One region of the Streptomyces sp. NPDC057697 genome, then DNA from elsewhere that is predicted to be linked to it. Evidence: predicted binding sites of a transcription regulator. Region 1 holds the regulator's gene; the other holds the start of a gene.
What was found. The regulator HspR, encoded in region 1, represses chaperone genes until heat shock. The targets are predictions, from matches to a motif close to TTGAGNNNNNNNNNCTCAA.
Positions count from the first base shown of each region.

Region 1 (14,327 bases):
GCGCGTGGTCGCGCAGGGACATGATCAGGAGCTTGGGCGAGAGCGGCTTGCCGGTGTTCCAGGCGGGGCACTGCGACTGGCAGCGGCCGCACTCGGTGCAGGTGGAGAAGTCGAGGATGCCCTTCCAGGAGAACTGCTCGACCTGCGAGACGCCGAAGACGGCGTCGTCGGCCGGGTCCTCCCAGTCGATCTCCTGGCCGCCCGACGTCATCGGCTGGAGCGCGCCGAGCGCCGTCGAGCCGTCCGCGTTCCGCTTGAACCAGATGTTCGGGAAGCCGAGGAAGCGGTGCCAGGCGACACCCATGTTGGTGTTGAGCGAGACCGTGATCATCCAGATCAGCGAGACGCCGATCTTCACCATCGCGGTGAAGTAGATGAGGTTCTGCAGCGTTCCGACCGCGAGGCCCTTGAAGGCGAGGACCAGGGGGTACGAGATGAAGTACCCGGCCTCGTAGCCCTCGACGTGGTGGATCGCGCCTTCCAGACCGCGCAGGGTCAGGATCGCCAGGCCGATGGCGAGGATGACGTACTCGACGAAGTACGCCTGCCAGGCCTTGGAACCGGCGAACCGGGACTTGCGGCCGGCCCGGGAGGGCAGGTTCAGCAGCCGGATGGCGATCAGCACGAGGATGCCGACCGTCGTCATCAGGCCGATGAACTCGGTGTACATCTCGAACGGCAGCCAGTTGCCGATGATCGGCAGCACCCAGTCGGCCTTGAAGAGCTGCCCGTACGCCTGGACCAGCGTCGGCGGCAGGGTCAGGAAGCCGATGGCGACGAACCAGTGCGCGAAGCCGACGATCCCCCACCGGTTCATCCGGGTGTGGCCGAGGAACTCCCTGACCAGGGTGATCGTGCGCTGCTTCGGTTGGTCGGTGCGGCTGCCTGCCGGTACCGGTTGTCCGAGCGTGACGAACCGGTAGATCTGCGCGACGGCTCGGGCGATGAGCGCAACGCCGACGACAGTCAGCACCAGCGACACGATGATCGCGGCGAGTTGCATGTAGGGGCTCCTCGGGCCTGCGAGGGTGGGATCCAGCGTCGATGAGCGAGTACTGGCGATTATCCGTGATTACTAAGCAGTAACTTAATCAGTCTGTGCTGACACTACCCACTTCTTCCGCCGTGCTGTAGCCGGACAGGCGGTGATCTGTGTCGCTCAGGCGTGCCTTGCCGCGCCGGGCGAGCCCGCGGAGCGCCCCGCGCAGCGGAGCGCGTACGGCACTCGCCAGGATGGCCAGGTCCAGTCCCACTCCGTGGTGCTCGGCGTAGTGCTGGTCCAAGAGGGCCGGCTCGTCCCACGGCATCCCGGAGCGGGAGCGCACCTGGGCCAGGCCGGTGAGGCCCGGTTTCAGTTCCTGCCGCCAGTGTCTCGCGGTGGGGGAGGCCGGGGTTCCGGCGGGGTCGGTCCCGCCTCCGTTCCCGCTGTCCTCCGGAGTCAGGGGTTCCGGGCCTACGAGGGAGAGGTCTCCCCGTACGACGTGCGGCAGCCGGGAGAGCACGTCCAGCCGCAGCCGCCGGGTGCGCAGCGAGCACAGCACGAAGACGCGGCCGTCCAGGCCGACCCGGGGCGAGCGGGTCAGTACGCCGCCTGGGGGCCGCCGCGCCGCCAGGGCCAGGGCGCCGGCGCCGAGGAGGGGAGAGGCCAGGGCCAGGAGGGCCGAGCCGAGGGTGAGGTCCAGTACGCGCTTGGCGGACGGCGGCTCCCAGTGCTTCGCCGGGATGCCTGCTGCCGATGCCGCTGCCGATGCCGCCCTTGCCGCTGTTCGCGCTCGCCCTGCCGCCGCCCCTGCTGCTGACCGCGTTCGCCCTGCCGTCTTCCTTCCCGCTGTCCGCGGTTGCCCTGCCGCCTTCCTTTCTGCTCCCGCTCTCCGTCCTGTCCTTCTTCTCCGGGTCCGCATCGTTCGCACCTGCCTGGGTTCTCGGCGGAGTCGTCGTCGTGCCGGTTTTGCGTGACTCGCGGCATTTTGTGACAGAACGATCCCATGGGGCGATGATGGGGAGGGGTTGCGTCGCCGGGAGAGGGGGAGTGTCGCGCGATCGGTGCTCGTCGGGAGCGTCGCGCGCGATCGGTGCTCGTCCGGCCCTGTGCGGCTCCCTGCGTCCGGGCCCGGTGCGCCTCCGCGTATGTGTCCCGTCCCATGCGTCCCGCGCGTATGTGTCGTCTCGCGCGTCCCGTGCGTCCCGCGCGTCCCGCGGACGGGGGTGCGAGGCGGCCGTAGGGTCGGGAATTCGCGGTCGGCGCCAGGTGTCTGCACGATAGTTGAGTCGCCTCGACTCAGGTCTGTTGACAGTGGGGCGAGGGTCATGCATCCTTGAGTCAGATCCACTCAAGTAGTCACTGGAGGAATTGAAATGGCACGTGCGGTCGGCATCGACCTGGGCACGACTAACTCCGTCGTCAGCGTTCTCGAAGGCGGCGAGCCCACCGTCATCACCAACGCAGAGGGCGCCAGGACCACGCCGTCCGTCGTCGCCTTCGCGAAGAACGGCGAGGTGCTGGTCGGCGAGGTCGCCAAGCGCCAGGCAGTGACCAACGTCGACAGGACCATCCGCTCGGTCAAGCGCCACATGGGCACTGACTGGAAGATCGACCTGGACGGCAAGAGCTTCAACCCGCAGCAGATGAGCGCCTTCATCCTGCAGAAGCTGAAGCGGGACGCCGAGTCGTACCTGGGCGAGAAGGTGACCGACGCGGTCATCACCGTCCCCGCGTACTTCAACGACTCCGAGCGCCAGGCGACGAAGGAGGCCGGCGAGATCGCGGGCCTGAACGTCCTGCGCATCGTCAACGAGCCGACCGCCGCCGCGCTGGCGTACGGGCTCGACAAGGACGACCAGACGATCCTCGTCTTCGACCTCGGTGGCGGCACCTTCGACGTGTCGCTCCTGGAGATCGGTGACGGCGTCGTCGAGGTGAAGGCCACCAACGGTGACAACCACCTCGGTGGTGACGACTGGGACCAGCGCGTCGTCGACTACCTGGTGAAGCAGTTCGCCAACGGGCACGGCGTGGACCTGTCCAAGGACAAGATGGCTCTCCAGCGTCTGCGCGAGGCCGCGGAGAAGGCGAAGATCGAGCTCTCGTCCTCGACCGAGACCACGATCAACCTGCCGTACATCACGGCGTCCGCCGAGGGCCCGCTGCACCTGGACGAGAAGCTCACGCGCTCGCAGTTCCAGCAGCTCACGGCCGACCTCCTGGACCGCTGCAAGAGCCCGTTCCACAACGTCATCAAGGACGCGGGCATCCAGCTCTCCGAGATCGACCACGTCGTTCTCGTCGGTGGCTCCACCCGTATGCCGGCCGTCGCCGAGCTCGTCAAGGAGCTGACCGGTGGCCAGGAGGCCAACAAGGGTGTGAACCCGGACGAGGTCGTCGCCATCGGCGCCTCGCTCCAGGCCGGTGTCCTCAAGGGCGAGGTCAAGGACGTCCTGCTCCTCGACGTCACCCCGCTGTCCCTCGGTATCGAGACCAAGGGCGGCATCATGACCAAGCTCATCGAGCGCAACACCACGATCCCGACCAAGCGCTCCGAGATCTTCACGACGGCCGAGGACAACCAGCCGTCCGTGCAGATCCAGGTCTACCAGGGCGAGCGCGAGATCGCGGCGTACAACAAGAAGCTCGGCATGTTCGAGCTGACCGGCCTGCCGCCGGCCCCGCGTGGCGTCCCGCAGATCGAGGTCGCGTTCGACATCGACGCGAACGGCATCATGCACGTCGCCGCCAAGGACCTCGGCACCGGCAAGGAGCAGAAGATGACCGTCACCGGCGGCTCCTCGCTGCCGAAGGACGAGGTCAACCGGATGCGTGAGGAGGCCGAGCAGTACGCGGAGGAGGACCACCGCCGCCGCGAGGCCGCCGAGTCGCGCAACCAGGGCGAGCAGCTCGTCTACCAGACGGAGAAGTTCCTCAAGGACAACGAGGACAAGGTTCCCGCCGAGGTGAAGACGGAGGTGGAGACCGCGCTCACCGAGCTGAAGGAGAAGCTCAAGGGCGAGGACACCGCCGAGATCCGTACCGCCACGGAGAAGGTCGCGGCCGTCTCGCAGAAGCTCGGCCAGGCGATGTACGCCAACGCCCAGGCCGACGGCGGCCCGCAGGGCGACGCGCAGCCGGGTGCCCAGGCCAAGGCCGATGACGATGTCGTCGACGCCGAGATCGTGGACGACGAGAAGGACACCAAGGGCGGTGCGGTGTGACCGAGGAGACTCCGGGCTTCGAGGAGAAGCCCGACGTCCCCTCCGGCGCCACCCCTGACGGAGCCGAGCCGAAGGACGCCGCCTCCTCTTCGGAGGAGGGGGCGGCCCCGGCCGGGGACGGAGTACAGACAGTCGGCCTGACCGCGCAGCTGGACCAGGTCCGTACCGCGCTCAACGAGCGCACGGGCGACCTCCAGCGGCTCCAGGCCGAGTACCAGAACTACCGCCGCCGCGTCGAGCGGGACCGGGCCACGGTCAAGGAGATCGCCGTCGCGGGTCTCCTGTCCGAGCTTCTGCCCGTGCTCGACGACGTCGGCCGCGCCCGGGATCACAACGAGCTCGTGGGCGGGTTCAAGTCGGTGGCCGAGTCTCTTGAGACGGTCGTCGCCAAGCTGGGCCTGCAGCAGTTCGGCAAGGAGGGCGAGCCCTTCGACCCGACGATCCACGAAGCCCTGATGCACTCGTACGCGCCGGACGTCACGGAGACGACCTGCGTGGCGATCCTGCAGCCGGGGTATCGGATCGGCGAGCGCACCATCCGCCCCGCGCGGGTGGCGGTGGCCGAACCGCAGCCGGGTGCGACACCGGCCGCAGCCAAGGAAGAGAAGGCAACCGACGAGGAGAGCGGTGGCACCGAGGAGGTCTGACATCCCGTCTGACCACCTCGCGGCCCACCGCCCGGCCATGCGACCGGCCCACGGGCCGGTCGCATGGCCGATCGTCCGGAAGGAGGGACGTCGATGAGCACGAAGGACTTCGTCGAGAAGGACTACTACAAGGTCCTCGGCGTCCCCAAGGACGCCACCGACGCCGAGATCAAGAAGGCGTACCGGAAGCTCGCCCGCGAGTTCCACCCCGACGCCAACAAGGGCGACGACAAGGCCGAGGAGCGCTTCAAGGAGATCTCCGAGGCGAACGACGTCCTCGGCGACAGCAAGAAGCGCAAGGAGTACGACGAGGCACGCGCCCTCTTCGGCAACGGCGGCTTCAGGGCCGGGCCCGGAGGCGCGGGCGGCAACTTCAACTTCGACCTGGGCGACCTCTTCGGCGGTGCCCAGGGCGGGGGCCAGGGCGGCGGCGCCGGCGGTTTCGGCGGCGGTGGCGGCCTGGGCGACGTCTTCGGCGGCCTGTTCAACCGGGGCGGTACGGGGACGCGGGTGCAGCCGCGCCGCGGCCAGGACATCGAGTCCGAGGTGACGCTCAGCTTCACCGAGGCGGTCGACGGGGCCACGGTTCCGCTGCGGATGTCCAGCCAGGCGCCCTGCAAGGCGTGTTCCGGCACCGGGGACAAGAACGGCACCCCCAGGGTCTGCCCGACCTGTCTCGGCACCGGCCAGGTCTCGCGCGGTACCGGCGGCGGCTTCTCGCTCACCGACCCCTGTGTGGACTGCAAGGGCCGGGGCCTCATCGCCCAGGACCCCTGCGACGTCTGCAAGGGCAGCGGCCGGGCGAAGTCCTCCCGGACCATGCAGGTCAGGATCCCGGCGGGCGTCTCGGACGGCCAGCGGATCCGGCTGCGCGGCAAGGGCGGTCCGGGCGAGCGCGGCGGTCCGGCCGGTGATCTGTACGTCGTGGTCCATGTCGACGCACACCCGGTCTTCGGCCGCAAGGGCGACAACCTGACGGTCACCGTGCCGGTCGACTTCACGGAGGCGGCGCTCGGCGGCGAGGTGAAGGTCCCCACGCTCGGTGGCCCGCCGGTCACCCTGAAACTCCCCGCGGGCACCCCCAACGGGCGTACGATGCGCGCCCGCGGCAAGGGCGCCGTACGCAAGGACGGCACCCGGGGCGACCTGCTGGTCACCGTCGAGGTGGCGGTGCCCAGGGACCTCGGCGACGAGGCCAGGGACGCCCTGGAGGCCTACCGGAAGGCGACCGCGGGTCACGACCCGCGGGCGGAACTGTTCCAGGCGGCGAAGGGAGCTTGAGGTGGACGGCCGACGACGCAATCCGTACGAACTGACCGATGAATCCCCGGTGTACGTGATCTCGATCGCGGCCCAGCTCTCGGGCCTGCATCCGCAGACGCTGCGCCAGTACGACCGTCTCGGCCTGGTCTCGCCCGACCGCACGGCCGGGCGCGGCAGGCGCTACTCGGCCCGTGACATCGAGCTGCTGCGTACCGTGCAGCAGCTGTCGCAGGACGAGGGCATCAACCTCGCCGGCATCAAGCGCATCATCGAGCTGGAGAACCAGGTCGCCGCGCTCCAGCAGCGCGTCGCCGAGCTCTCGGCGGCCGTGGACGGCGCGGCGCAGGCGATGCAGCAGCGCGAGGCCCAGGTGCACGCCTCGTACCGGCGCGACCTGGTGCCCTACCAGGACGTGCAGCAGACCAGCGCGTTGGTGGTCTGGCGGCCGAAGCGGCCGAAGGACTGAGCGGACCGGGCATCCGCGCCGGCCGAGGCCGGCGGACCGCCCGCCCGCGCACGGAAGGGCCGGGAGGCCGACTCACGGGTCGGACTTCCCGGCCCTTCGGCTGTCCGGGGGCGGTGAGGCGGACCCGGGGTGCTCAGGCGGCGTGAGGTGGCGTCAGGCGGCGTGAGGCGAAGGGCGGGGCCGGGTGGGCCGGTTGTGCGGGTGCCGAGTGGGGGTGAAGGCGCGGGGCCGGTTGTGCGGGTGCTGGGTGGTGCGTGGGTGGGTCGTACCGGTTGCGTGGGCGGGTCGTACCGAGCGTGCGGGTATCGAGCGGCGCGTGGGCGGGCGGGGCCGGTTGTGCGGGTGCCGGAAGCGGTGCGTGGGTGGGCCGTACCGGGGGTGCGGGTGCTGGAAGCTGTGCGTGGGGCCGTCCCGGGGGTTGTCGGGGGGACAGCGCTTTTCGATACACGGCCTATGGGACAGCCCTAGGACAGGGCCTAGTTGCGTTCCTCTTCCAGGATTCCCGACCGGGCGATCAGATAGCCGAGCTGGGCCCGGCTCGTACTGCCCAGGACGGCGGACAGTTTGGCCACGTGCGCCCGGCAGGTGCGGACGTTCATGCCGAGGCGGCGGGCGATCGAGTCGTCCACGTGGCCTTCCACGAGGAGTTGGGCGATGGAGCGCTGGACGCCGCTGATGCCCTTGGGCGCCGGGTCGTAGGGGAGGTCCTCCAGGAGCGGGGAGGCGCGGTTCCAGAGCTGTTCGAAGACCGTGATGAGGTACTCGACCAGTCCCGGGTGGCGCAGTTCGAGGGCGACCTGGTCGTCGTCGCTGGCCGGGATGAACGCGACGGCCCGGTCGAAGACGATCAGGCGCGAGATGAGCTCCTCCAGCGTGCGGATCTCTACCTTGCCGTCGGCCAGGCGCTCCGCGTACGCCCGCGTGCCCTGGCTGTGCCGGACCGTGTGCTGGTAGAGCGTGCGCATGCCCACCCCGCGGTCGACCACCAGGAGGGCGCGCTCCAGGCCCTCCCGGAGGCGGTCCTCGCCCCGGTCGCCGCCCGGCTGGACCGTGAGCACCTCGGTGCGGCACTCGGCGGTCGCGAGGTCCAGGGCGGCGTTGATGCGGGTGCTGCCCTCCAGCACCGTGATGGCATGGGTGATGGGCGGATCCTGCGCGCTGATGTCCATGAAGGGCTCGAACGATTCGGCCAATTCCAGGGACAGCCGCCTGCGTTCCTGGATCTCGCGCTCGATGGGGTTCAGCCGCTGCGCGAGTGCCGCGGACGGCGGTACGGGGCGGAGCCACTCCGCGTCGTCGGGGTCGGGGTGCAGCAGGGCGAAGTCCATCAGGCAGGGTGCGGTGGCCGCCTCGGCCCGCGATATCCGGCCGGAGCGCAACGCGCTGGCGTAGAGACGCCCCCCGTCTTCGCATAGTTCAGTGATCCCGTGAGGATGTGTACCTTTTGTGTTGCTTGTGGTCATATCTCCACCCCCCAGGTTCCTGAACATGCAGGAACATGATGCATCGACTCGGTGGTGTTCGTGTGCCCAGGTGGGACATCGTCTTAGGTGCGGGGGAGAAGAATCCACAAGTGAGGACGAAGCCGACTATGTATAAGCGATTGCTTCGCTCGGCGCTTGCCGTCTCATTCGTCGCGGCCCTGGGCTATGGCGTACTGGGAAGCGATGAGATCAGCTGGGGCTCCGAGGCGGCCAAGCCCGCCGGCGAGATCAGCTGGAGTACCGAAGCGGGCGCCGGACCGGGCGAGATCAGCTGGGGCGTCAAGGCCGCGGCCTCCGCCGGCGAGATCAGCTGGCTCTCCGGGACATCGGTCGCGTCCGACGAGATCAGCTGGGTCGCACCGACCCGACCAGGCGCATGACCATCCCGCCGGACGACCGGACCTTCCGGCGAGAGATGGCCACGGCCTACCGATCAGGCTGGCATTTCATCGATCTCGTCACTGCCATCCCCCACTGTGGCGACTCGTTGATGGTCACTCTGTTCGGCGACCCCATCGTCGTCGCACGTGAAGAAGACGACGAAGTACGTGCCTACCGTTGCCTGCGCAAGCCGCGCGGAGCCCCGCAGCCCGTGCGCTGTGCGATCCGGTACGACATGATCTTCGTCAACCTCGACCGGCGGGACCACCAGCTGTTCGAGCCAGAGACTATTTCCGCCACCCCCCGCAGTGCCTGAGCGATCCCCCGTCGTTCCATGTCGCTCAGTCACTCCCCCACACAACGGCGCCATCGTGACCTGAACACGATGGCGCCGTTGTGCTTTTCCCGGCCGGGCGCCGCCCGCCGGACGCGGTCCGCAGGGCCGGTCAGACCCTGCCGAGCGCCCGGTCCACGGCGATCTCGATGACGACCCGGTCGGGGTTGGGCCTCGGCGTGCGCTCGTAGCGCTCCGCGTAGCGGCGTACCGCGTCGGCCACCGATTCGGGGTCCGTGCGCACCGTCGCGCGCCCCTCCAGCGTCGCCCAGCGGCGCCCGTCGATCTGGCAGACGGCGACCCGTGCGCCCTCCGGGCCCGCGGCCAGCACATGGGCGGCCTTCCGGGTGTTCTTGCCGGTGATGACCCGCGCCAGCCCGCTCTCGGGGTCGTACGTCACGCCCACCGGTACCACGTGCGGTGTGCCGTCGGGGCGGGGCGTGGTCAGGGTGCACACATGCCGCGCGCGCCAGAAGGCGAGGTACTCGGGGCCAGGGTTCGTCACGTCGACTGCCATGGGAACAGCGTAGGCAGTGCGGTACGGGCCCCCGCACCGCGGCGGCCCCCGCTGCGGTGGCGGAGGGCCCGCGCGGCCGGTTCACTCGAAGCTGTGGGCGAGTCGGGGCGAGGCGCGGGTGCGAGGCGCAGGGCGTGGGACAGCCGACGGAATCAAGTTGAGTGGGGTGGACTCAATATTGCCTTGAGTGGAGTAGACTCAACTTTACGCACGTTGACTGAGTCACTGCTGTGGAGAGGTACGTCGCCGCAAGGAGGAGAGAGCGCACGTGGACGCCGAGCTGACCAACAAGAGCCGGGACGCCATCAACGCGGCCACCAACAGGGCCGTGAAGGACGGGCACGCCGATCTGACCCCGGGGCACCTGCTGCTTGCGCTGCTCGCGGGCGAGGACAACGCGAACATCATCGATCTGCTCGCCGCCGTGGAGGCCGACCAGATCGCCGTACGCACCGGGACGGAGCAGCTCCTCGCCGCCCAGCCCAGTGTCACGGGAGCCACCGTCGCCCCGCCGCAGCCCAACCGTGAGCTGCTCGCCGTCATCGCGGACGCCGCGCAGCGCGCGAAGGAGCTCGGCGACGACTACATCTCCACCGAGCACCTGCTGATCGGCATCGCCGCCGAGGGCGGGCGGGCCGGTGAGATCCTCAGTGGGCAGGGGGCCAGTGCGAAGAAGCTGCTGGACGCGTTCGAGAAGAGCAGGGGAGGGCGCCGGGTGACCACACCCGACCCGGAGGGCCAGTACAAGGCGCTGGAGAAGTTCGGTACGGACTTCACCGCCGCCGCACGCGAGGGCAAGCTCGACCCGGTCATCGGGCGCGACCAGGAGATCCGCCGCGTCGTCCAGGTGCTGTCCCGCCGCACCAAGAACAACCCCGTGCTCATCGGTGAGCCCGGCGTCGGCAAGACGGCCGTCGTCGAGGGCCTCGCCCAGCGCATCGTCAAGGGGGACGTCCCCGAGTCGCTGAAGAACAAGCGGCTCGTCTCGCTGGACCTCGGTGCGATGGTCGCGGGCGCCAAGTACCGGGGCGAGTTCGAGGAACGGCTGAAGACCGTGCTCTCCGAGATCAAGGAGAGCGACGGGCAGATCATCACCTTCATCGACGAGCTGCACACCGTCGTGGGCGCGGGCGCCGGCGGCGACTCCGCCATGGACGCGGGCAACATGCTCAAGCCGATGCTGGCGCGCGGCGAGCTGCGCATGGTCGGCGCGACGACGCTCGACGAGTACCGCGAGCGGATCGAGAAGGACCCCGCCCTGGAGCGCCGCTTCCAGCAGGTGCTGGTGGCCGAGCCGAGCGTCGAGGACACCATCGCGATCCTGCGCGGGCTCAAAGGCCGGTACGAGGCCCACCACAAGGTCTCCATCGCGGACTCCGCGCTGGTGGCCGCCGCGACCCTCTCGGACCGCTACATCACCTCCCGCTTCCTCCCCGACAAGGCCATCGACCTGGTCGACGAGGCGGCCTCCCGGCTGCGCATGGAGATCGACTCCTCGCCGGTGGAGATCGACGAGCTCCAGCGGGCCGTCGACCGCCTCCACATGGAGGAGCTGGCCCTCAAGAACGAGACCGACCCCGGCTCCCGGCAGCGCCTGGAGAAGCTCCGCCGCGACCTCGCCGACAAGGAGGAGGAGCTGCGCGGCCTCAACGCCCGCTGGGAGAAGGAGAAGCAGGGCCTCAACCGCGTCGGTGAGCTGAAGGAGCGCCTCGACGATCTGCACGGCCAGGCCGAACGCGCCCAGCGCGACGGCGACTTCGACACCGCTTCCAAGCTGCTGTACGGGGAGATCCCGGGCCTGGAGCGGGAGTTGGCCGAGGCGTCCGAGGCCGAGCAGGAGGCCGCCAAGGACACGATGGTCAAGGAGGAGGTTGGCCCGGACGACATCGCCGACGTCGTCGGCTCCTGGACCGGCATCCCCGCCGGACGTCTGCTGGAGGGCGAGACCCAGAAGCTGCTGCGGATGGAGGACGAGCTCGGCAGGCGCCTCATCGGGCAGAACGAGGCCGTGCGGGCGGTGTCGGACGCGGTGCGCCGTACCCGCGCCGGGATCGCCGACCCCGACCGGCCCACCGGATCGTTCCTCTTCCTCGGGCCGACCGGCGTCGGCAAGACCGAGCTGGCGAAGGCGCTCGCGGACTTCCTCTTCGACGACGAGCGGGCCATGGTCCGCATCGACATGAGCGAGTACAGCGAGAAGCACAGCGTCGCGCGGCTCGTCGGCGCCCCGCCCGGATACGTCGGGTACGAGGAGGGCGGCCAGCTCACCGAGGCGGTCCGCCGCCGCCCGTACAGCGTCGTGCTGCTGGACGAGGTCGAGAAGGCCCACCCCGAGGTCTTCGACATCCTGCTCCAGGTGCTCGACGACGGCCGGCTCACCGACGGACAGGGCCGGACGGTGGACTTCCGCAACACCATCCTGATCCTGACCTCCAACCTTGGCAGTCAGTTCCTGGTCGACCCCCTGACCAAGCCCGAGGAGAAGAAGCGGCAGGTCCTGGAGGTCGTCCGGGCGTCCTTCAAGCCGGAGTTCCTCAACCGGCTGGACGACCTGGTGGTCTTCTCCGCGCTCTCCGGCGACGAACTCGCCCATATCGCGGGGCTCCAGATCGACCGGCTGGCGGGGCGGCTCGCGGACCGGCAGCTCACCCTCGACGTCACCCCGGCCGCCCTGGCCTGGCTGGCGGAGGAGGGCAACGACCCGGCCTACGGGGCGCGTCCGCTGCGCCGCCTGATCCAGACGGCGATCGGTGACCGGCTGGCGAAGGAGATCCTCGCGGGCGAGGTCAAGGACGGGGACACCGTCCGCGTCGACCGGGTCGGCGACGGCCTGCTCGTCGGTCCCGCGACCTCGGACGCGACGTCGGACGCGTCCGCGGAGGCGGCCACGGACGCGCCCTCGTAGACGGCGCATCGCCCGTTCCGCGTCGGTCCCCGGCCAGTCGGCCGGGGACCGACGTCGCTTCCAAGCGCGAGGCGCCCCAGGGACAGAGAGGCGCTGCGGGGGCGGAGAGGCATTCCAGTGATTTCGGGAGAAAGGGAAAACATTCACCCCCACCGGTGATCCACTGTTCAACATCGAAATCGCGCCAAACGCCTCGTTCGGCACCGAGGGGCGGCATCCCCGGACCTGCTCCGCACCGGGCTGCATCACCCGCCTCTGACAAGGGACTTCCGTACGGTCCTGAACGCCGTCCGCCCGGGGGCGGGCGCATAATCAGGACACCTCGGGGCGTCGGTCGCGGCCCGCTCGCGAGCGCGGTTGGGGGCCCAATTCGGCAGTGGGTAGCGTGCCCGCATGAACGAGCGGACAGGCGATGAGATAACTCCTGGGTCCGAGAAGGCCGGATCCGACAATATCTTTCGCCTTGGCGAATTCCGTACCCTTTGGGCTGCCTATGCTCAATCGATCCTGGGTGACCAACTCGCGCGCGTGGCCCTGTCGTTGCTCGTGTTCGAGCGCACCGACTCGCCGGGATGGACCGCGGCGACCTATGCGCTGACCACCCTGCCCGCCCTGCTCTCCGGGGTGCTCCTGTCCGGCCTGGCGGATCGTTTCCCCCGTCGTACGGTCATGATCAGCTGCGACCTGGTGCGGATGGTGCTGGTCGGGCTGATGGCCCTGCCCGGGATGCCGCTGCCGCTGCTCGCCGGGCTGCTGGTGCTGGCACAGCTGGCCGAGGCGCCCTTCGGCGCCGCCCAGGGCGCGCTGCTGCCTACGGTGCTCGGTACACAGCGGTACGAACGCGGCCAGCGGGTCATGCAGATCACCCACCAGACCGGGCAGCTGGTCGGCTTCGCCGGCGGCGGGCTGCTGGCCGCGTGGCTGGGCAGCAATCTCTCCCTGGGCGTGAACGCGCTGACCTTCCTGCTCTCGGCGTCCCTGATCAGGTTCGGTGTGAAGGCCCGTCCCGCGGCGACCGCCGCCGACCGCAAGCCGCGGCTCGGCGCCCAGGTCGGGGGCGCGGCCGGGCTGATCTGGTCGGACCGCAGGCTCCGGTCGCTGCTGGCGATGGGCTGGCTCGCCGGGTTCGTCGTCCTGCCGGAGGGGCTCGCCGCCCCGTTCGCGGACGAGGCCGGGGGCGGTGCCTACGCGGTGGGGCTCCTGCTCGCCTCGCATCCGGCGGGCATGGTGCTGGGGGCGGCCGTGCTGGGGCGGGCCAAGGTCGGCGACGAGTCGCGGCGCAGGCTGCTCGGTCCGCTGGCGATCGGGGCGAATCTGCCGCTCGTCGCCTACTGGCTCGACCCCGGCGTGGGGGCGGCCATGTTCCTGCTGCTGGTCGCCGGGGTGTGCTCGGCCTACCAGATCACCGCCGGGGCCACCTTCGTACTCCTGACCCCGGCCGACCGGCGCGGCCAGGCGCTGGGGCTCGCCAGGTCCGGGGTGACCGCCATCCAGGGGATCGGTGTCGCCCTGGGGGGCGCGGTGACGGAGCTGACCGGCTCGTCGGCGAACACCATCGGGGCGTCCGGACTCCTCGGCGTGCTGTGCGCGATTCTCGCCGCCGTCGCATGGGGACGGGCCCGGGGCACCGATGCGCAGATGATTCCCCGGAGGGCGTAGACCCCCTGGCGGCGAAACGCGGCTAGGGTCGTCGGCAGGAAACCACGTGCGATCCACAGGAGTACCCAGCGATGTCTATCGATCCGTCCTCGATTCCGAATTTCGGGGGCCAGCCCGAACCGCAGGCGGCAGGACCCGAGGGCCCCGTTGTCCCTGACCAGGACCTGGTCAAGCAGCTTCTCGACCAGATGGAGCTGAAGTACGTCCTCGACGACGAGGGCGACCTCGCCGCGCCGTGGGAGGAGTTCCGGACGTACTTCATGTTCCGGGGCGAGGACGAGCAGCAGGTCTTCTCGGTCCGTACGTTCTACGACCGCCCGCACGCCGCGGACCAGCGCCCGGTCCTGCTCGACGCGATCGACGACTGGAACCGCCGCACCCTGTGGCCCAAGGTCTACACGCACACCCACGAGCCCGAGGAGGGCTCCGAGGACACCGAGGTCTCGGTGCGCCTCATCGGTGAGG
Region 1 is NZ_JBHVJA010000003.1:532,292-546,618, forward strand. It holds gene ACFVFH_RS12230 ((Fe-S)-binding protein) at 1-1,003, opposite strand, end outside; gene ACFVFH_RS12235 (sugar transferase) at 1,092-1,901, opposite strand; gene dnaK (molecular chaperone DnaK) at 2,356-4,206, shown strand; gene grpE (nucleotide exchange factor GrpE) at 4,203-4,853, shown strand; gene dnaJ (molecular chaperone DnaJ) at 4,947-6,134, shown strand; gene ACFVFH_RS12255 (heat shock protein transcriptional repressor HspR) at 6,136-6,582, shown strand; gene ACFVFH_RS12260 (helix-turn-helix transcriptional regulator) at 7,059-8,072, opposite strand; gene ACFVFH_RS12265 (5'-nucleotidase) at 8,174-8,446, shown strand; gene ACFVFH_RS12270 ((2Fe-2S)-binding protein) at 8,443-8,763, shown strand; gene ACFVFH_RS12275 (pyridoxamine 5'-phosphate oxidase family protein) at 8,894-9,298, opposite strand; gene clpB (ATP-dependent chaperone ClpB) at 9,567-12,203, shown strand; gene ACFVFH_RS12285 (MFS transporter) at 12,597-13,862, shown strand; gene ACFVFH_RS12290 (YbjN domain-containing protein) at 13,934-14,327, shown strand, end outside.

Region 2 (14,327 bases), on a different contig from region 1:
CCGTGGGACGCCAATGGATCAATGTGACAGCTGTGTTGACAAGTGGACACGCCCACTTGTGTGCCTTGTGAAAACGGAGTGAGAATCCAGGCATGATCCAGGGGGAGCTGCGGGATCTCGGCCTCGGGGAGGCCGAGCAACGCGTATACGAGGAACTGCTCGCGGGGAAGGCCGCCGACGCGCAGGAGCTCGCCGCGCTGCTGGACATGGCGCCGGAGCTGCTGGAGGCGACGCTCGGGCGGCTGACCGACCACGGCTTCGCCCTGTCCGCGGCGGCCGGCGGGCCGGACGCGCTGCCGCGAGCGGCGGCCCCGGCCGCCGCGATCCGTGCGCTGATCCACCGACGTCAGGCGGAACTCCACCTGCGCTCGGCGGAGTTGGAACAGCTGCGGATGAACGCGGACCGGCTGGCGGGCAGGCTGATGTCCGGCTCGCCGACCGCCCCCGAGGACGGCATCGAGGTGGTCGTCGGGCCGCACGCCATCGGTGAACGCGCCGAATACCTGCTGGCCTCGGCCGAGCACGAGGTGGCGATCCTCGACCGGCCGCCTTATGTGAAGGGCCAGCCGCGCAAGGGGAGTTCGCGCTCCTCCGGGCTGGACATCGAGGCGCTCCTGGACCGGGGCGTGCGGGTGCGCACGGTGCTGGACCGGTCGGGCGTCGGCTACCCCGGCCGGATGCGCTCGCTGACCGGGCTGGTCGAGCGGGGGCTACGGGCCCGGGTCGCCCCGGACGTGCCGACCAAGCTGATCATCGTGGACGGGCGGATCACCCTGCTGCCGCCGAGCGACGCCTCCGACCCGACGGCGTCCGCCCTGGTGGTCGGCGACGCACTGCTGCACAACGCGCTGGTGCCGCTGTTCGAGACGGTGTGGGAGCGGGCGACGCCGCTGGGCGGCTCGGGCGGACCGCTGCCGGAACCGCAGAAGGAACTCCTGGGGCTGCTCGCGGCCGGGCTGAAGGACGAGGCGATAGCGCGCCGGCTGGGCGTCCATGTGCACACGGCCCGGCGCCGGATCAGCGTGCTGCTGGACTCCCTGGGCGCCCAGACCCGCTTCCAGGCGGGGGCGCAGGCGACGCTGCGGGGGTGGCTGGAGGTGTGACCCGGGCGGGGGGCGCGCGGTACGCCGCTGCGGGGGCGGCGCGGCGGTGAGCGGTGGGCGGCTGTGGGGGCGGTGAGCGGTGGGCGGTGCTTGGCTGTGGGGGCGGTGAGCGGTGGGCGGCTGTGGGGGCGGTGAGCGGTGGGCGGTGCTTGGCTGTGGGAAGCGAGACGGCGCGGTGCAGGGCTGCGGGGGTGGGCGGCGTACGGCTGCGGGGCGGCGCACCGCCTCGGTGGCGTACGGCTGCGGAGGCGGCGCGGCGTACCGCCTCGGTGGCGGGCGGCCCGCCCGCACGGCCCGCGCGCGCCGGGGCGTACGGCCTCGGTGGCGCACGGTCCGCCCGCGCCGTGCGGGCAACGGTACGAGGAACGGCCCGTCCCCCCGTCTGTCTGAAGGGCGGGCGGGCCGTCCGTACCAGTCATGTACGCGGTGCCACGTCCCGGTACGAGGAACGGCCCGTCCGCCCCGTCTGTCTGAGGGGCGGGCGGGCCGTCCGTACCGGTCACGTACGCGGTGCCACGTCCGTCACGCCGTGGCGGCTACGCCGCGGCCGGGATCCGCTCCCCGGTCCGGGCCGAAGCCGGGGCCAGGGCGATCTCCAGGACCTGGCGGACGTCGGTCACCGGGTGGACCTCCAGCGTGTCCAGGACCTCGGCGGGGACGTCGTCCAGGTCGGCCTCGTTCCGTTTGGGGATCACCACGGTGGTGATCCCGGCGCGGTGCGCGGCCAGCAGCTTCTGCTTCAGGCCGCCGATCGGCAGCACCCGTCCGGTCAGCGAGACCTCGCCGGTCATCGCCACGTCCGTACGGACCAGCCGGCCGGAGAGCAGCGAGGCCAGTGCCGTCGTCATGGTGATGCCCGCGCTCGGGCCGTCCTTCGGGACCGCGCCCGCCGGGAAGTGGATGTGCACGCCGCGGTCCTTCAGGTCCGCGACCGGCAGCTCCAGTTCCGCGCCGTGCGACCGCAGGAAGCTCAGCGCGATCTGCGCGGACTCCTTCATGACGTCGCCGAGCTGGCCGGTGAGGGTCAGTCCGGACGCCCCGGTCTCCGGGTCGGCCAGCGAGGCCTCCACGAAGAGCACGTCGCCGCCCGCACCGGTCACCGCGAGCCCGGTGGCGACCCCCGGCACCGAGGTCCGGCGCTCGGCCGGGTCCTGGGCGGACTCGGGGACGTGGTGCGGCCGCCCGATCAGAGCGCGCAGGTCCGCTTCGGTGACCGTGAACGGCAGCTCCCGGTCGCCCAGTTCGTGCTGGGCCGCGACCTTGCGGAGCAGCCGGGCCACGGCCCGCTCCAGGTTCCGTACGCCCGCTTCACGGGTGTACTCGCCGGCCAGCTTGCGCAGCGCGGACTCGTCGAGCGTGACCTCGTCCTTCTCCAGACCGGCCCGTTCCAGCTGGCGCGGGAGCAGGTGGTCGCGGGCGATGACGACCTTCTCGTCCTCGGTGTAGCCGTCGAGCCTGACCAGCTCCATGCGGTCGAGCAGGGCCTCCGGGATGGCCTCCAGCACATTGGCCGTGGCCAGGAAGACGACATCGCTGAGGTCGAGCTCGACTTCCAAGTAGTGGTCGCGGAAGGTGTGGTTCTGCGCCGGGTCGAGCACTTCGAGGAGGGCGGCGGCCGGGTCGCCCCGGAAGTCGGAGCCGACCTTGTCGATCTCGTCGAGCAGGACGACCGGGTTCATCGAACCGGCCTCCTTGACGGCCCGCACGATGCGTCCGGGGAGCGCGCCCACGTACGTACGCCGGTGGCCCCGGATCTCCGCCTCGTCCCGGACACCGCCGAGCGCGACGCGGACGAACTTGCGGCCCATGGCGTGTGCGACGGACTCGCCGAGCGAGGTCTTGCCCACGCCCGGAGGGCCCACCAGCGCCAGCACGGCACCGCCGCGCCGCCCGCCGACGACGCCGAGGCCCCGGTCGGAACGCCGCTTGCGGACGGCCAGGTACTCGGTGATGCGCTCCTTCACGTCCTGAAGCCCGGCGTGCTCGGCGTCGAGGACCTCCTGGGCGCCCCGGATGTCGTAGGCGTCCTCGGTCCGCTCGGTCCACGGCAGTTCGAGGACGGTGTCGAGCCAGGTCCTGATCCAGGAGCCCTCGGGGCTCTGGTCCGAGGAGCGCTCCAGCTTGTCGACCTCCTTGAGCGCGGCCTCGCGGACGTGCCCGGGAAGATCGGCGGCCTCGACGCGGGCCCGGTAGTCGTCGGACTCGTCCTCCGGGTCGCCGTTGAGCTGGGCGAGCTCCTTGCGTACGGCTTCGAGCTGGCGCCGCAGCAGGAACTCGCGCTGCTGCTTGTCGACGCCCTCCTGGACGTCCTTGGCGATGGACTCGGCGACGTCCTGCTCTGCGAGGTGTTCGCCGAGCCACTGGATGGCGAGCTTCAGCCGGGCGACCGGGTCCGTGGTCTCCAGGAGCCGCACCTTCTGGGGGGTGGTGAGGAAGGGCGAGTAGCCGGAGTTGTCGGCGAGCGCGGAGATGTCGTCGATCTGCTGGACCCGGTCCACGACCTGCCAGGCACCGCGCTTCTTCAGCCAGCTGGTGGCGAGCGCCTTGTACTCCTTGACCAGCTCGGCGGCGGCGCCCGGAAGGGGATCGGGCACGACGGCGTCGACCCGGGTCCCCTCCACCCAGAGCGCTCCGCCAGGACCGCTGGTCCCGGCCCCGATCCGCACCCGGCCCCGGCCGCGGATCAGCGCGCCCGGGTCTCCGTCCGAGAGCCGTCCGACCTGCTCGACGGTGCCGATGACGCCGGTGCCGGTGTAGGTCCCGTCGATCCGCGGCACCAGGAGCACCTCGGGCTTGCCGCCGCCGTCCCGGGCCGCGGCCTGCGCGGCCTCCACGGCGGCACGTACGTCGGCGTCGGACAGGTCCAGAGGCACCACCATCCCGGGCAGCACGACCTCGTCGTCGAGCGGCAGCACGGGCAGGGCGAGCGGAGTGACCGCATTGGAATCGGTAGCCATGATCTCCCCTTCGGCAGTCAAGTTGAGTTATACCGACTCAATGCTCCTGAGCGCCCCATTGTTCCCCCAGGGGTGTTCGCTGTGAGCGATCAAGCCGTCGCCGTACGGGAGTCCTGCGGACGCCGAGGGGCGCCCTCGGTGCGTTCGGAGGTGCTGCGGTGCGCCGCGCGAGGTGACCGGGCGCGCGGAGAACAATGAGTCCCATGTCTCATATTCCGCCGGATGACGGTGGCCCGGCCGCGCTCGTCCGGGAGACGCCCGCGGAGCGGGCGGACCGGAATCTGATCGAGCTGCTCCAGGAACTGCGGGTCGTGCAGACGGGTGTGCAGATCGTCTTCGCGTTCCTGCTCGGGGTGGCCTTCACCAGCCGGTTTCCGCACCTCGACGCCTTCGAGCGCTCCACCTACGTGGTGACGCTGCTGCTCACGGTGGTCTCCTCGGCGGTGCTCGCGACGCCGGTCGCGCTGCACCGCGGCCTCTTCCACCGGGGTGCCAAGGTGCGGATCGTCGCCCTGTCCGCGCGGCTCGCCGAGGCCGGGCTGGTCTTCCTCGCCCTCGCGCTCAACGGCGCCGTCCTCCTGCTCATGGACGTGGTCCTCGGCCGGACCGCCGCCTTCGCGGTCACGGCCGCCACGCTCGTCATGTTCGCCGGTCTGTGGTTCGTCCTGCCCAGAGCGCTGCGCCGCCCGGCCCGGTGACCCGGCCGGGCGGGGCCGACGGGCCGGGCGGGGTGCCGGGCGCCGGTGTCCGCGCCGGGGCGGCGCCCGCCGTCACGGCCGGTCCGGTGTCACCCGGTCACCGGTCACGCCCGGGTGTCGCGGGCCGGACCGGCGGACCCGGCCGGGGCCTCGCCCGGTGTGCGCCCGCCCCTGTCCGGACCACCGGGGGCGGACCGGGCGGACCCGGCGGGCCGCACGGGCGCGATGCCCCGGGCGACCGCGCCGCCGACCGCGCCCGCCCGGCGCAGCAGCGGCCAGCAGGCCACCCCGAGCAGCAGGGCCAGCGGATGGCCCCAGTTGGTGAGCGGGTCGCTCAGTTCGAGCAGATCGCGCGCCAGCATCGCGCCCACCCCGCCGAGCGCCAGCACCCGCGGCAGCGGGGTGAGCAGTCCGGTGAGCGCGCCCACGCTCGCCATCAGCCCGAAACTGATGCCGTAGTCGAGGCGGTGCAGCGAGGACTCCGGCAGATGCCCGGCGACCACGGACAGCCCGACCGGGATCTCGGTGGCGAGCGTCGCCACCACATGGCCGAGGACGAACACCGCGGCGGTCCGCCATCCCCCGATCCTGCGCTCCAGCGCGGTCAGCACCAGGGCGAAGAGGAGGACGTACGAGGAGGAGAGCCCGCCGACGACCCACAGGGCGCTGGCCACCAGGACGAGCAGCGGGGTCTCGCCGAGGTGTGCGACGTCCGTGCTCGACTCGCGCAGCACGGCGGCGACGGTGCCGGGGTCGGCGTACTCCATGAACAGGGACGTGGCGACCAGCACCAGCAGGTACCCGAAGGTGAACGGCGTACCGGTGGGCGTCGGCAGCACCCGCAGCCAGCGGCGGGTGCCGCGGACCGGGGACGGTGACGGCGGTGGCGGTGGCGCGGCGCCGTGCGGGCGGCCCTGGCGCGGGATGGCGTCGAGCAGCGGCGCCGCGACGGGTTCGCTGCGAACCGCCCTGTCCGTACGGTGATGCACCGCGCGAGGCCCCTTTCCTTGACCGGCCCCCCGGAAGCAACGTCCCACCCTCCGTGATCCTCCCCCACGTCGGCTGTGGTGTGAGCCACACCCGCGAGTGAACCCGCCCGGGGGCCGCGGCCGGACGGAGAGGTGCGGAGCCCTCGTGACGGCCCCGGCGATCCGCAATCCGCTGGCCCGGGGCCGCGCCGAACGGACAGGATGGCGGGGACCCGTGTCCGCCGTTCCCCGGAGACCCGCACCATGTCCGACATCCTCCACTCCGACGCCCCGGCCCCCGTCACCCTCGACCGCCGCGAAGGCCCGTACGGCGAGGTCGTCCTGCGGCAGCGGGGGGACGACTTCGAGATCATCGCCAACGGCTGCTTCCTGATGGACACCTCGGACGGGCGCTCCGAGCGGCTGCTGGTCGACGCGGCGCTGGCCGCGCTCCCGGCCGACCGGCCCGGCCCGTCGGTGCTGATCGGCGGCCTCGGCGTCGGTTTCTCGCTCGCCCGCGCCGCCGCCGAGCCCCGGTGGGGACGGATCGCCGTGGCCGAGCGGGAGCAGGCGATCGTGGACTGGCACCGGGAAGGCCCGCTGGCCGCGATCTCCGGAGCGGCGCTCGCCGATCCGCGTACCGGAATCCTGACGACCGATCTCGTCGGCCACCTGAGCACGACTACGGACCGTTACGACGCTCTGTGCCTGGACATCGACAACGGGCCCGACTGGACCGTCACCGAGGACAACACGAGCCTCTACTCCCCCGCCGGTCTGGCGGACTGCCGGGCGCGGCTGACCCCGGGCGGCGTTCTCGCAGTGTGGTCCGCCCAGCCGTCCGCCGACTTCGAACAGGCCCTACGGAATGCCGGATTCGGTGGGGTACGAACCGAAGAGGTCAGTGTTGCCCGAGGTGTTCCTGACGTGGTGCATCTCGCACTTCGGACGGACTGAGATTCCCCCGCCGGGTATCGTCGGCCCCCGGAAGCCCGGGGGCCAAGCGTCACATCAGCGACACTCCGCCACTTCCGTGCGACCGAGGCGTTACACCCTGCGTAGCCGAGACCGGTCCGCTGCCTCTACGCTGCTGACCGGTAACGGGATCACCCACGAAATCCACAAGCGAAGACCGTGCGTCCGGGGGAATGGCCCCCGCGAGGACGGGCAGGGGCGGGGCGATGGAACAGACACACACCACCCACAACGGTGTCGCGGCCACCCCGGGCGCGCAGCGCCGGGTGCTGGTGGTCGAGGACGACGCCACGATCGTCGATGCCATTTCCGCCCGGCTGCGGGCCGAGGGCTTTCTGGTGCAGACCGCACTCGACGGCCCCGCGGCGGTGGACGCGGCCGAGGCGTGGCAGCCCGATCTGATGGTGCTCGACATCATGCTTCCCGGTTTCGACGGCCTGGAGGTGTGCCGCCGGGTCCAGGCCCAGCGGCCGGTGCCGGTGCTGATGCTGACGGCCCGCGACGACGAGACGGACATGCTGGTCGGCCTCGGCGTCGGCGCCGACGACTACATGACCAAGCCGTTCTCGATGCGTGAGCTGGCGGCCCGGGTCCACGTCCTGCTGCGCCGGGTCGAGCGCGCGGCCCTGGCCGCGGTGACGCCGCGCAGCGGGATTCTGCGCTTGGGCGAGCTGGAGATCGACCACGCCCAGCGCCGGGTCAGGGTGCGCGCCGACGACGTCCATCTGACGCCGACCGAGTTCGACCTGCTGGTCTGTCTGGCCAATACGCCGCGTGCGGTGCTCTCCCGGGAGCAGCTGCTGGCCGAGGTCTGGGACTGGGCGGACGCCTCCGGCACCCGTACGGTCGACAGCCACATCAAGGCGCTGCGCCGGAAGATCGGCGCGGAGCGGATCCGCACCGTGCACGGTGTGGGCTACGCCCTGGAGACCCCGGCTCCATGACCCGGCCCGGTTCCGGACTGCGTCCCTTCTCGGTCAAGGCCAAGATGAGCACGCTCGTCGTGGTCTCGGTCTTCATCACCACCGGTCTGCTGATGGTGGCCGTGCGCACCAGGACCGAGCTGCGGTTCATCACGGTGTTCTCGGTGATCGCGACCCTGCTGATCACCCAGTTCGTGGCGCACGGACTGACCGCGCCGCTGGAAGAGATGACCACCGTGGCCCGGTCGATCTCGCACGGCGACTACACCAGACGGGTGAGCGGCGCCGACCGGCGCGACGAGCTCGGCGACCTGGCCCAGACGATCAACCGCATGGCGGACGATCTGGAGGCCGTGGACCGGCACCGCAAGGAACTGGTGGCCAATGTCTCGCACGAGCTGCGCACACCCATCGCGGCGCTGAGAGCCGTGCTGGAGAACGTCGTGGACGGGGTGTCCTCGGCCGATCCGGAGACGATGCGCACCGCGCTGAAGCAGACCGAGCGGCTCGGCAGGCTGGTGGAGACGCTGCTGGACCTGTCCCGGCTGGACAACGGGGTGGTCACGCTCAAGGCGGGCCGTTTCGAGGTGTGGCCGTATCTCTCGGGCGTGCTGAAGGAGGCGAATCTCGCCGTCTCGCACCGCCGGCTGCCCTCCGGTTCCGGGAACCACATGCGCAAGGACGTCCATCTGCACCTGGACGTGTCGCCGCCGGAGCTGACCGCGCACGCGGACGCGGAACGCCTGCACCAGGTGGTGGCCAATCTGATCGACAACGCCGTCAAGCACAGCCCGCCGCACGGCCGGGTCACCGTACTGGCCCGGCGCGGGCCCGGACCGGAGTCCCTGACGCTGGAGGTCATGGACGAGGGGCCGGGCATCCCCGAGTCCGAACGGCACCGGGTCTTCGAGCGCTTCAACCGCGGCGAGGTGCCCTCCCCGCACGGACCGGGCAGCGACGGCGGTACGGGCCTCGGCCTGGCGATCGCCCGCTGGGCGGTGGATCTGCACGGCGGACGCATCGGTGTGGCCGAATCCGTTCGCGGCTGCCGCATTCAGGTCACTCTTCCGGGGGTCCCTCAACCGCGAGGTTGACATAGGGTTCGAACCGGAAGGGCACGTTCTACGTGTCCCTTTCTCGGGGGTACGGCCCAGGGGGCCGTAGCCGCGGTCCCGCGTACCCAAAGTGAAGCGGAACCGTGCATGTTTCCCGCCAATTCCTGCACCGAAACCCGCCTTCCAGTGTGACTTGCACGACGAAGACAGGCCCGGCCTGCGTGGAACGGCGCGGGAGGCGTAGCCTTGATTTCCGCTGTCCATCACCTTGTGAAGCGGAAGAGGGCGGTTGCCGCCGTGTCGTCTCAGTCCCCCAGTAACTCGAGCATCTCGACCGACCAAGCCAGCCCGGGTTCGAACCCGGCCGCTGCTTTCGGGCCCAATGAGTGGCTCGTCGACGAGATCTACCAGCAGTACCTCCAGGATCCCAATTCGGTCGATCGCGCCTGGTGGGACTTCTTCGCCGACTACAAGCCGGGTAGCTCCGGCACGGCGGACAAGCCCGTTCCCGGCGTCCCGGCCACGGCGGCTGCGGTGACCCCGGCCCCGGCCGCCCCGGCGAAGGCCGCTCCGGCCGCACCCGCGGCCCCGGCGCCCGCGCCCGCCCCCGCCGCTCCCCCGGCCCCGGCCGCTCCGGCGAAGGCCGCTCCGGCTCCGGCCGCGAAGGCTGCCGCGCCCGCCCCGGCCAAGGCCGCGGCAGCGCCGGCCACCGAGGCCCCGGAAGGCCCGGAGTACGTGACGCTGCGCGGCCCCTCGGCCGCCGTCGCGAAGAACATGAACGCCTCGCTGGAGCTGCCGACGGCCACGTCCGTCCGCGCGGTCCCGGTGAAGCTGCTCTTCGACAACCGCATCGTCATCAACAACCACCTGAAGCGCGCCCGGGGCGGGAAGATCTCCTTCACCCACCTCATCGGCTACGCGATGGTGCAGGCCCTCAAGGCCATGCCGGCGATGAACCACTCCTTCGCGCTGAAGGACGGCAAGCCGACCCTGGTCAAGCCGGAGCACGTCAACCTCGGCCTCGCCATCGACCTGGTGAAGCCGAACGGCGACCGCCAGCTGGTCGTCGCGGCCATCAAGAAGGCCGAGACGCTCAACTTCTTCGAGTTCTGGCAGGCCTACGAGGACATCGTCCGCCGCGCCCGCAACGGCAAGCTCGGCATGGACGACTTCACCGGCGTCACCGCCTCGCTGACCAACCCCGGCGGCATCGGCACCGTCCACTCGGTGCCCCGCCTGATGCCCGGACAGGGCCTCATCATGGGCGTCGGCGCGATGGACTACCCCGCCGAGTTCCAGGGCACCTCCCAGGACACCCTGAACAAGCTGGGCATCTCCAAGGTCATGACGCTGACCTCGACGTACGACCACCGGGTCATCCAGGGCGCCGCCTCCGGCGAGTTCCTGCGGATCGTCGCCCAGCTGCTGCTCGGCGAGAACGAGTTCTACGACGAGATCTTCAAGTCGCTGCGCATCCCGTACGAGCCGGTCCGCTGGCTCACGGACATCGACGCCTCGCACGACAACGACGTGACCAAGGCCGCGCGGGTCTTCGAGCTGATCCACTCCTACCGGGTCCGCGGCCACGTCATGGCCGACACCGACCCGCTGGAGTACCGCCAGCGCAAGCACCCCGACCTGGACATCACCGAGCACGGCCTCACCCTGTGGGACCTGGAGCGGGACTTCGCGGTCGGCGGCTTCGCCGGCAAGTCGATGATGAAGCTCCGCGACATCCTCGGGGTGCTGCGCGAGTCGTACTGCCGCACCACCGGCATCGAGTTCATGCACATCCAGGACCCGAAGCAGCGCAAGTGGCTCCAGGACCGGGTGGAGCGCCCGCGCGCCCAGCAGCCCGAGCGCGAGGAGCAGCTGCGCATCCTGCGCCGGCTGAACGCCGCCGAGGCGTTCGAGACCTTCCTGCAGACCAAGTACGTCGGCCAGAAGCGGTTCTCGCTGGAGGGCGGCGAGTCCGTCATCCCGCTGCTCGACGCGGTCATCGACTCCGCCGCCGAGGCCCGCCTCGACGAGGTCGTCATCGGCATGGCCCACCGCGGCCGGCTGAACGTCCTCGCCAACATCGTGGGCAAGTCGTACGCCCAGATCTTCCGCGAGTTCGAGGGCAACCTCGACCCGCGCTCGATGCACGGCTCCGGCGACGTCAAGTACCACCTGGGCGCCGAGGGCACCTTCACCGGTCTGGACGGCGAGCAGATCAAGGTCTCGCTGGCCGCCAACCCCTCGCACCTGGAGGCGGTCGACCCGGTCCTGGAGGGCATCGCCCGCGCCAAGCAGGACATCATCAACAAGGGCGGCACGGACTTCACCGTCCTGCCCGTCGCCCTCCACGGCGACGCGGCCTTCGCGGGCCAGGGCGTCGTCGCCGAGACGCTCAACATGTCGCAGCTGCGCGGCTACCGCACCGGCGGCACCGTGCACGTGGTGATCAACAACCAGGTCGGCTTCACCGCCGCCCCGGAGTCCTCGCGCTCCTCGATGTACGCCACCGACGTGGCGCGCATGATCGAGGCGCCGATCATCCACGTCAACGGTGACGACCCCGAGGCCGTCGTGCGCGTCGCGCGGCTCGCCTTCGAGTTCCGGCAGGCGTTCAACAAGGACGTCGTGATCGACCTCATCTGCTACCGCCGCCGCGGTCACAACGAGGGCGACAACCCGGAGTTCACCAACCCGCAGATGTACACCCTGATCGACAAGAAGCGCTCGGTGCGCAAGCTCTACACCGAGTCCCTCATCGGTCGCGGCGACATCACCCTGGAAGAGGCGGAGCAGGCGCTCCAGGACTTCCAGGGCCAGCTGGAGAAGGTCTTCGCGGAGGTCCGCGAGGCCACCTCGCTGCCGGCCCCGGCGCACACCCCCGAGGTGCAGCCCGAGTTCCCGGTCGCCGTGACCACCGCGATCTCCCCGGAGGTCGTCAAGGTCATCGCCGAGTCCCAGGTCAACATCCCCGACCGGATCACCGTCCACCCCCGCCTGATGCCGCAGATGCAGCGCCGCGCGGCCTCGGTGGAGAACGGCACGATCGACTGGGGCATGGGCGAGACCCTGGCCATCGGTTCGCTGCTGATGGAGGGCACCCCGGTCCGGCTCGCCGGCCAGGACACCCGCCGCGGCACCTTCGGCCAGCGCCACGCGGTCCTCGTCGACCAGGTGACCGGCGAGGACTACACCCCGCTGCTCTACCTCTCCGACGAGCAGGCCCGCTACAACGTCTACGACTCGCTGCTCAGCGAGTACGCGGCGATGGGCTTCGAGTACGGCTACTCTCTGGCCCGCCCGGAGTCGCTGGTCGTCTGGGAGGCCCAGTTCGGTGACTTCGTCAACGGCGCGCAGACCGTCGTCGACGAGTTCATCTCCTCGGCCGAGCAGAAGTGGGGCCAGACCTCCGGCGTCACGCTGCTGCTGCCGCACGGCTACGAGGGCCAGGGCCCGGACCACTCGTCCGCCCGCCCCGAGCGCTTCCTCACGCTGTGCGCGCAGAACAACATGACGGTCGCCATGCCGACCCTGCCGTCGAACTACTTCCACCTCCTGCGGTGGCAGGTGCACAACCCGCACCACAAGCCGCTGATCGTCTTCACCCCGAAGTCGATGCTCCGCCTCAAGGCGGCCGCGTCGAAGGTGGAGGAGTTCACCACCGGCGGCTTCCGCCCGGTGATCGGCGACGACTCGGTGAACCCGGCCGACGTCCGCAAGGTCGTCTTCTGCGCCGGAAAGGTCTACTACGACCTGGAGGCGGAGCGCACCAAGCGCGGCGTCACGGACACCGCGATCATCCGTCTGGAGCGCCTGTACCCGCTGCCGGGTGCCGAGCTCCAGGCCGAGATCGCCAAGTACCCGAACGCCGAGAAGTACCTCTGGACCCAGGAGGAGCCGGCCAACCAGGGCGCCTGGCCGTTCATCGCCCTGAACCTGATCGACCACTTGGACCTGGCCGTCGGCGCCGACGTCCCGCACGGTGAGCGCCTGCGCCGCATCTCGCGCCCGCACAGCTCGTCCCCGGCGGTCGGCTCGGCCAAGCGCCACCAGGCCGAGCAGGCCCAGCTGGTCGCCGAGGTCTTCGAGGCCTGATCCGCTGACGCACCGACAGGGGCCCTCTCCCGCGAGACGATCGCGAGGGAGGGCCCCTCGGCGTACGGCCCCGCGGCGCGCCCGCCGGCACGGTGCGCGGACCCTTCAGACGATCAGGGACGTTCGGAAAAGGACGCTGACGGCCATTCACCTGCCGGCGGGGTTTCCGTGAACCGGCTCCGTGACCCGGCCCCGTGAATCGGCCCCGTGAATCGGCTCAGATCATCTGCGGTTCGAAGTCCCAGTACGGACGGTTGCGGGACCGGGCCGAGACGGTGTGGACGTGCTGGGCGCCCAGTGTGGCGACCAGGTCGCCCAGCGCCTCCCGCTCGATCTTCTCCGCGCGCTGCCGGTCGCGGATGCCCCGCAGGTCCGCGGCGTGCGCGATCCGGGCGGAGAGGGTCAGCGGGTGGGTCCGGCCGAGGACCTCGGTGGCCCGGCCGATGACCGCGTCCGTCAGCGCGGCCGCGGATTCCGGGTCGCCCACCAGATTGCGCAGCGCCGAGGCGTTCACCGCGCAGCCCAGGGTCCAGGGGTGGTGCTCCCCCACGGCGCGCGTCATGGCGGCGAGCGCCTCCTCCAACAGGTCGTGCGCCTGGTCGCGTTCGCCCACGTTGCGGAGGATCAGGGCGTGGTTGGCCCGGGTCCCCGCCACGTACGGGTGTTCCTCGCCGAGCATGTCCACATAGCCGTCCACCACCCGCTCGCTTATGGCCCTGGCCTGGTCGATGTCGGCGTGCTCGCGGGCGAAGAAGCTCTGGCTGGCGGCGAACATCATGGTCAGCGGGTCGCTCTCGCCGAGCACCCGCTCGCTGCGTTCGAGGACCCGGGCGAACAGGGTCGCGGCCTTGGCGCGCTCACCCGCGCGGTACTGGCAGAGCGCGAGGTTGTGCTCGGCCCGCAGGGTCTGCGGGTTGTCGGCCCCCATGACCAGCCGGTGCACCCGGACGCTCTGGTTCTGGAGCGAGAGGGCGTCGGCGTACCGGCCGAGCAGACGCAGATCGGTGGCGTAGTTGATCTCGGAGTAGAGCGTCCAGCTGTGCCGTGGCCGCAGCAGCTGGCGGCGGGCTTCCAGGGTGCGGCCGTTGTGTTCGAGTGCTTCCTCGTACCGGCCGAGCAGGCGCAGCGACGCACCCAGGTTGTTCTGCGCGCTGAGCGTGCGCGAGTCCTGGTCGCCCAGGAGTTCGCGGTAGGTCGCGAGGAGCCAGGACGACATCTCCAGCGCCTCGTCGTAGCGGCCGAGCCCCCGCAGGTCGGCCGCGAGGCCGCCGGCGGCGCGCAGGTGTTCCAGGTCCTGTGCGCCGCGTTCGGCGCGGAGGTGGTCGACGGCGGCGCGTTCGATGGCTTCCGTTCCCGCGTAGTCGCCGACGGCCCGCAGCACGTTCGCGTAGTGGTAGCTGAGGTCCCAGACCCGGGGGTGGTCCTCGCCGAGGAGGCGCCGCCAGGCCTTCAGGGCGCGTTCGCCCAGTTTGATGCCGGCCCGGTACTCGCCGGAGAGGTACATGTAGCGCAGGCAGTTGAGCACCAGGGTGTGCACGGCCGGGTCGGTGCTGTCG
Region 2 is NZ_JBHVJA010000002.1:881,079-895,405, reverse strand. It holds gene ACFVFH_RS08980 (TrmB family transcriptional regulator) at 93-1,103, shown strand; gene lon (endopeptidase La) at 1,640-4,060, opposite strand; gene ACFVFH_RS08970 (DUF6328 family protein) at 4,264-4,758, shown strand; gene ACFVFH_RS08965 (rhomboid-like protein) at 4,863-5,747, opposite strand; gene ACFVFH_RS08960 (spermidine synthase) at 5,991-6,683, shown strand; gene ACFVFH_RS08955 (response regulator transcription factor) at 6,908-7,645, shown strand; gene ACFVFH_RS08950 (HAMP domain-containing sensor histidine kinase) at 7,642-8,718, shown strand; gene ACFVFH_RS08945 (multifunctional oxoglutarate decarboxylase/oxoglutarate dehydrogenase thiamine pyrophosphate-binding subunit/dihydrolipoyllysine-residue succinyltransferase subunit) at 8,977-12,771, shown strand; gene fxsT (FxSxx-COOH system tetratricopeptide repeat protein) at 12,989-14,327, opposite strand, start outside.
Region 2: lon (endopeptidase La) is a predicted target of HspR. The motif match lies at 4,083-4,101, and genes of this name have one in related genera.